Regions from separate parts of the Halomonas sp. MMH1-48 genome, predicted to be linked through region 3. Evidence: predicted binding sites of a transcription regulator. Region 3 holds the regulator's gene; each other region holds the start of a gene.
What was found. The regulator sigma-54, encoded in region 3, starts transcription at its own class of promoters, with help from an activator protein. The targets are predictions, from matches to a motif close to TGGCACNNNNNTTGCTNT.
Positions count from the first base shown of each region.

Region 1: a site for sigma-54 is predicted at 1,560-1,577, ahead of MHM37_RS09375 (NarK family nitrate/nitrite MFS transporter). Genes of this name have one in related genera too.
Region 2: a site for sigma-54 is predicted at 1,133-1,150, ahead of MHM37_RS09490 (nitrate reductase). Genes of this name have one in related genera too.

Region 1 is NZ_JAKRFL010000008.1:56,229-58,500, reverse strand. Features, by position in the region: gene MHM37_RS09375 (NarK family nitrate/nitrite MFS transporter) at 55-1,407, opposite strand; gene MHM37_RS09370 (patatin-like phospholipase family protein) at 1,744-2,272, opposite strand, start outside.
Region 2 is NZ_JAKRFL010000008.1:84,159-86,430, forward strand. Features, by position in the region: gene MHM37_RS09490 (nitrate reductase) at 1-923, opposite strand, end outside; gene MHM37_RS09495 (FAD-dependent oxidoreductase) at 1,558-2,272, shown strand, end outside.
Region 3 is NZ_JAKRFL010000001.1:413,812-416,083, reverse strand. Features, by position in the region: gene raiA (ribosome-associated translation inhibitor RaiA) at 1-151, opposite strand, end outside; gene MHM37_RS01990 (RNA polymerase factor sigma-54) at 249-1,664, opposite strand; gene lptB (LPS export ABC transporter ATP-binding protein) at 1,770-2,272, opposite strand, start outside.

The DNA.
Region 1 (2,272 bases), on a different contig from region 3:
CAAAAGTCAAACGCCCCCGCAGTGGCGCGCCTGCAGGGGTAGTGTTCATCGATATTAGCGTAGTGAGAGAGCACCTGCCCCCGTATCGTCGCCGACGGCATCACGGTATGCGCTGGCCTCTTCGGCTTCGGTGGCCTCGCTAAAACGCACCACCAGTACGCAAGACGCTAGTACCAACACGGTCAGGCCCAGGTAGAAAAGGCCCTGCTGGTAGCTCAAGCTTTCGCTACGAAACAGAAACGCCGCAGACACCGCGCCCACGTTGCCGCCGGCCCCTACGATACCGGCCACGGCCCCCAGGGCTTTTTTGTTGATAAAGGGCACGACGCCAAAGGTGGCGCCTTCGGCCATTTGCACGAAGAGGCTAAATACCAGCATGATGCCAATGGCTAGGCTGAGCACGTGCATTTGGGAAAACGCCACTAGGGCAATGCCTTCGCACACCAGCGCTATGAAAAGCCAGCGAACGCGCCCTTTGAGCCCACCATGTTTGGCGAACAGATCGGAAAACACGCCGCCCAGTGTGCGAGCGAAGATGTTCATCAAGCCGAAGAGTCCGGCAATGAGCCCAGCGGTCGCCAGGGTCAGATCGAATTTGTCGAAGAAGTAGATGGCGGCAATGTTATTGATCGTTAGCTCGACGCCAAAGCAGAGCCCATACACGACGAACAGTGCCCATACGCGGATATCCTTCGCCGCCGCCAGGAAGCTTTGGGCGGCACCGTGCTCACCGGTAGCGGGTGGCAGCTCACCGCGTGCGCGCAGCTCGCTGAAGTTGCCATTGGGGGCGTCTTGTGTGAACAGCCAGTAGGCAATACCGGTAAAGAACAGCACCACACCAGGCACCACCATGGCGAGTCGCCAGCCGAGGGCTTCGTTCACGCCGAGCATCAGAACGCCGGCGAAAATCAGCGGCATGACGATTTGGGTGGTACCGCCGCCCAGGTTGCCCCAGCCAGCGCTGGTGGCATTGGCGGTGCCTACCACGTTGGGCGCAAACATCAAGGTGGTGTGGTATTGGGTAATGACGAACGATGCGCCGATGGCGCCAATCGCCAAGCGTGCCAGTAAGAAGGTCTCGAAACTGTCGGCAAGGCCAATTCCCATCACGGGAATGGAGCCCAGCATCAACAGGCCCGTATAGGTTTTGCGTGGGCCGATACGGTCGCAGAGTACACCGATCAGCAGCCGAACGATCACGGTGATCGCCACCGAGGCGATGATGGTATTGCCGATTTGGGTTTGCGTTAGCGCGAGATCCTCGCGCACCACGGCCATGAGTGGTGCGATACCGAACCAGCCAAAAAAGCAGATATGGAATGCAAACCAGGAGAGGTGAAAGGCCCGCATTTGCGGCGTCGAGAAATTGAGCAACCGGATACGGTTGGCTTTGTTGCGGATCTCCATGGGAGTGACCTCACAGCGTACGAACGAGTTTGTCGAGACGCAACGCGCAGGCGTTACGTGGTTACGGGAACATGCCTTCATCGTTGAAGGTCAGGTCCGACGCACTCGTACCCTGTTGGGCCTGGTCCACGCCTATCACCATGTAGAAAAAATAAGCAAATACTCCGCCATCACTCTTTTAAATCAGTGAAAACAGTTGGTTAAAGATTTTGCTTAGATAGGAGACTGCTTGGCAAATAGCAAAGACGGGGGAGAGTAGAGCACTTAACGCTCGTTTAGCGCACTCTGCTTGGGCAGCGTGCGCTAAGTTGGGGCAGTGGCTGGGCGTGAGCGCGCTTATTCGTGTAGGTAGACCGTATCGATATCGAGTGTGGACACCCTGCCAAGGGCATCGAAATGCGTGGCGAGCCAATGCTCGGCCGCCTCTCGGCCTTGCTCGAATAGGTGACAAAGGAAGGGCCATTCGGAGTTGAGCTTACTGGAAACCGATAGGTTATCCAGGGCTTGGTCGCCGCTAATGCGGTGAAAGAGGGCCTGTTGATAGCAGTTCTCGATACCTTGCTCTTCGAGAGCGTGCTTGAGTAGTGCGATCATACGTACCTCTTTGATCAGCGCAGCGTTGAAGGTGATCTCGTTGAGGCGGTTCATGATCGCCGAGGCGGAGGTGGGAAGCTCTTCGCGACGAATCGGATTGATTTGCACCAGCAGGATGTCCCGCGCGCTGCACTCCTCCATGAGAGGGAACAGCGCCGGATTGCCCATGTAGCCTCCGTCCCAATACGCTTCGCCATCGATCTCCACCGCTTGAAACATGAACGGCAGGCAAGCGGAGGCCATGACGGCGTCGACACTCATCTCTTCGCGG
Region 2 (2,272 bases), on a different contig from region 3:
TTGCACTTGTCGGTACCGCTGGAGGATTGATTCACCCCCTGAGAGTAGAGCGTGACCACGTGAAGCTGGCTGGCAAACCAGTAATAGAAGGTTTCCAGGCGTTCAGGATCCACATCACATTCGCGAGCAACGGCTTCCACGCTGCCTGCACTCTGCTTGGCAGCGCCCAGCGCGTCGTCTAACCCCTCGGTGTGGCGTTCTAAGTACACGGCATCCAATCGGTTATGGTCGTCCATCCACGCCAGCAGCCCGTTGAACAGGTACGCATCGCTACCCGGACGAATACCCAGGTAAAGATCGGCCATTTCACAAGTGTCGGTCACGCGGGGGTCGATCACCACGACCCGCATCAACGGGTTGCGCTCTTTGGCTATCTTCAAACGCTGATAGAGCACCGGATGATTCCAGGCAAGGTTGGACCCCACCAGCACCACCAGTTCCGCTTCTTCGAGGTCTTCATAGCTGCAGGGTACCGCATCGGCCCCAAAGGCGCGTTTATAGCCCGCCACGGCGGACGCCATGCAGAGCCGCGAGTTGGTATCCAAATGCGGGGTGCCCAAGAAACCTTTGAACAGCTTGTTGGCGACGTAATAATCTTCGGTCAGCAGCTGGCCGGATAAGTACGCCGCCACCGTCTGCGGGCCATGGGCAGTGCGCTGGGCCTGCAAGCGTTCGGCGGTGACGGTGAGTGCTTGCTCCCAGGAGACCTCCTGTCCATCCACGCGGGGCATCAGCAAGCGCCCCTGTGCGCCGAGCGTTTCGTGCAGCGCGGTGCCTTTCACACATAGGCGGCCGTAGTTGGCTGGGTGCTCGCGGTCCCCCTCGACGGCAATGAGCTGGCCGCTTTCAAGCGTTGCAGTCACGCCGCAGCCGACGCCGCAGTAGGGGCAGGTGGTTCGGGCGAGCCGATTGACCTGTGGCATGGCAGTTTCCTCCCGCGTTAAAAAGCAAAAAGCGCCCAAGCCAGCTTCAAAAGAAGCCTGCCTGGACGCCGTTGTCTCAGGGGCACCATTTACCCGGTGCCGTACTCATCAGTGATTTGCTGCCGTTGGTATTGTTCGACGCAATTTATGGTTGTGATCGTTATGAGCAAAGACCCTGCACTGAGCCGTTGTTCCTTGTTACTTGAACAAATGCAAACCCTGCGCCCACTCGGCCTTAAAACCATTAAATATTATAAAAACAATAACTTATAAACATGCTTGTATTTTCATTACTCGCTAAAGGAATGCTCTTTGTCGAATAAGCGGCTAAAGGGGGTGCATGAATCGTCGCTCAAGCACCAAAGTAGGGCACGCCCACTCAACTATGCGCGGCCCACCGAATCCTCAAAAACGCTTAATACGCTGATTAAGCTGAATTAAATCCACCTGCGGCAAGAGCTGGCGGGCTTTTTGCTGACCACTAGGATAAGACAGTTCGGCAACCAACGGCGGTTGCTGCGCGTTATCGACGACGCCAACGGGCAACGACGCCCCTGACACTCCCTTCTTGAGAGGGCTGTGCCAGGGGCGTTTTTATTTGCTGAACATGATGCTTCAACCAAAGGAGCTACCCATGGAAATCGCTTCCCGGTGCTCACAGACAGACCACCTCGTCATCATCGGTAACGGCATGGCGAGCCAGCGACTGCTCGACGCGCTGGTTCGACATCCCCAGCGCCCCCACCGCATTACGGTGGTGGGTGAGGAGCCGGTGCCTGCCTATAACCGTATTTTGCTCTCCCCTTTATTGGCAGGCGAACTGGCGCCCGAGGCGCTCACTCTGCAAGACGCCTCCTGGTACGCCGATAACGACGTCACGCTGATACTTGGCGACCGCGTGACCGCCATCGACCGCGAACGCCGCCTGCTCATCACACATCGCGGCAACACGTTACGCTATGACCGCTTGGTCTTGGCCACTGGCTCGCGCCCCGCGCTGCCAGCGGTGCCCGGCATCACGCTCGACGGTGTTCACACGTTTCGCGACCTGCGCGACGTCAGCGCCTTGGAAGCCATTGCTCGGCAAGGCGGCAACGCCGTGGTGATTGGCGGCGGCTTGCTTGGGCTGGAAGCCGCCGAAGGGCTGCGCAAACGGGGCGGACGCGCGCTCACCGTCAGCGTTTTGCAGCGCAGTCATCGGTTGATGAACCGTCAGCTAGACACCACCGCCGCTCAGTTGCTGGAAGCCACGCTGCGCGAACGCGGCATCCTCATTGAAACCGGCGCATCGCTCGCCGCCTTGGAAGATAACGGTCGAGGACAGGTGCAGTCGGTCACCCTGAGCGATG
Region 3 (2,272 bases):
CTGCCTGCTGGCGCTCCTTTTCGACAGATAAGGTCACTTGTACCGTGGTGATATTGTCGTAGTGTCGTTCGACGCGTTCCAGCTTTTCGTTAACGTAGTCACGCAAGGCGTCAGTCAGTTCAACGTGATGACCAGTGATGTTTACTTGCATTGACGTGCTCCTTATCCATCGGGCTGTACTTCGATTGTAACCCTTTTTACGCTATTGCAAAGCCCTTGCGGTGAGTTTGTCACGACCAAGCGTTTAACTAGCGTAAACGGCGGCGCTCGCTCGAAGAGGGAATGCCCATCGACTCGCGATATTTCGCGACGGTACGTCGTGCCACGCTTATTCCGCCCTCTTCGAGAAGCGTCACCAAGCGACTATCGGAGAGCGGTTTGCCTGAGGGCTCCTCTTGAATGAGCTTTTTGATACGTGCGCGAATGGCCGTGCTCGAGTGGCTGTCGCCGCCGTCTTGGCCACTGACTTGACTGGAGAAAAAGTATTTCAACTCGAACACGCCACGCGGTGTATGAATGAACTTCTGTGTCGTCACGCGGGAAATGGTCGACTCATGCATCTCTACGGCTTCGGCGATGTCGGCCAAGATCAGCGGCTTCATGGCCTCTTCGCCGTGCTCTAGAAAGCCAATTTGGCGAGCGATGATTTCACGCCCCACGCGCAGCAAGGTGTCATTGCGGCTAGAGAGGCTTTTGATCAGCCAGCGCGCTTCTTGAAGGTGCTCTTTCAAGAACTGGTTGTCCTGGCTCTTGTCGGCGCGTTTGATCAAGCTGGCGTAGTCGGGTTGGATGCGTAGCCGTGGAAGAGCGTCCGGGTTGAGCTCTAAATGCCAGCCTTCGTTGTCATGGCGCACGACCAGATCGGGAGTGATGTAGCTATCGTCGGTCACGCCGTAGGCGCTGCCGGGTCGGGGGTCGAGGCTGCGAATTAATCGAATGACGTCATCCAACTGCTCATCGTCCAGGCTCAAACGGCGCTTGAGGAGGCGCATATCGTCTTTGCCTAGCGCCTCCAAAAACTGTCGTACCAGCCGTTTGGCTGGCATCAATAGCGGGGTGTCTTCCGGCAACGCAGCAAGTTGAAGCATCAGACATTCGCGCAGGTCGCGAGCGAATACGCCGGTCGGCTCGAACTGCTGCAAGCGCAGTAGGGTATTTTCCACTTCCCGTTGGCTCAAGCCGTCATGACCTTGTGCTTTGAGCCCTTCACGAATGTCGTTGAGCGGCTGGGTAAGATAACCATTGGCGTCCAGCGCATCGATCAGGCTCTCCGCAATTGCATATTCCCGTGAGCTGACATCGGTCATGGCCAGTTGCCACAGCAAATGGCCATGAAGGCTTTGGCCAGCGGCTTGGCGCTCGAAGTCGGGTCCTTCGCTACCACCGCTCAGACTGCCCATGTCTTGGTAGGTGTCCGACCAGTCGCTGTCGACGGAGAGTTCGTTGGGAATGCTGTCAGACCACTCGGCCTCTTGCGGCTCGCTGACTGCCTGCTCTCCAAACTCGTCCTCTTGCTCGAGCATAGGGTTGGCGTCAAGCGCTTGCTGAATTTCTTGACGGAGGTCCAGCGTAGAGAGCTGCAGCAGGGCAATGGCCTGTTGCAGCTGGGGTGTCATGGTCAGCTGTGTGCCGATACGCAATTGGAGAGAAGCTTTCATGACCATCTGAGAACCACTCGTTAATCAGAAAGCTCCACCCTAGAGCGAGTTATGGCTACGTGCAAGTGCAATAAGCATGCCACTAAAAGAAAAGTTTGGTCAGGCCTCGGTTTAGAGCCGGAAATCAGCGCCCAGATAGACGTCGCGAACCTTTTGGTTATTGAGAATCTCCTGGGCGTTCCCACTGGCGATGATGTGGCCATCGCCAACGATGTAGGCGATATCGCAAATATCCAGGGTTTCACGCACGTTGTGGTCGGTGATCAAGACGCCGATGTGGCGTTTTTTGAGTGCACGGATAATGGTTTTGATTTCGCCGACCGAAATAGGGTCGACCCCGGCAAAGGGTTCGTCGAGTAGAATGAACGCGGGCTCGGTGGCCAGCGACCGCGCGATCTCTACTCGACGGCGCTCGCCTCCTGAGAGGCTCATGCCTAGGTTGTCACGAATATGGGTGATATGAAAATCTTCGAGCAGTGACTCCAGGCGAGCTTCTCTGGCACTGCGATCGAGCGTTTTGCGCGTCTCGAGGATGGCCATGATGTTATCGGCTACCGAGAGCTTGCGAAAAATCGAGGCCTCTTGGGGAAGATACCCAATGCCTGCCATGGCGC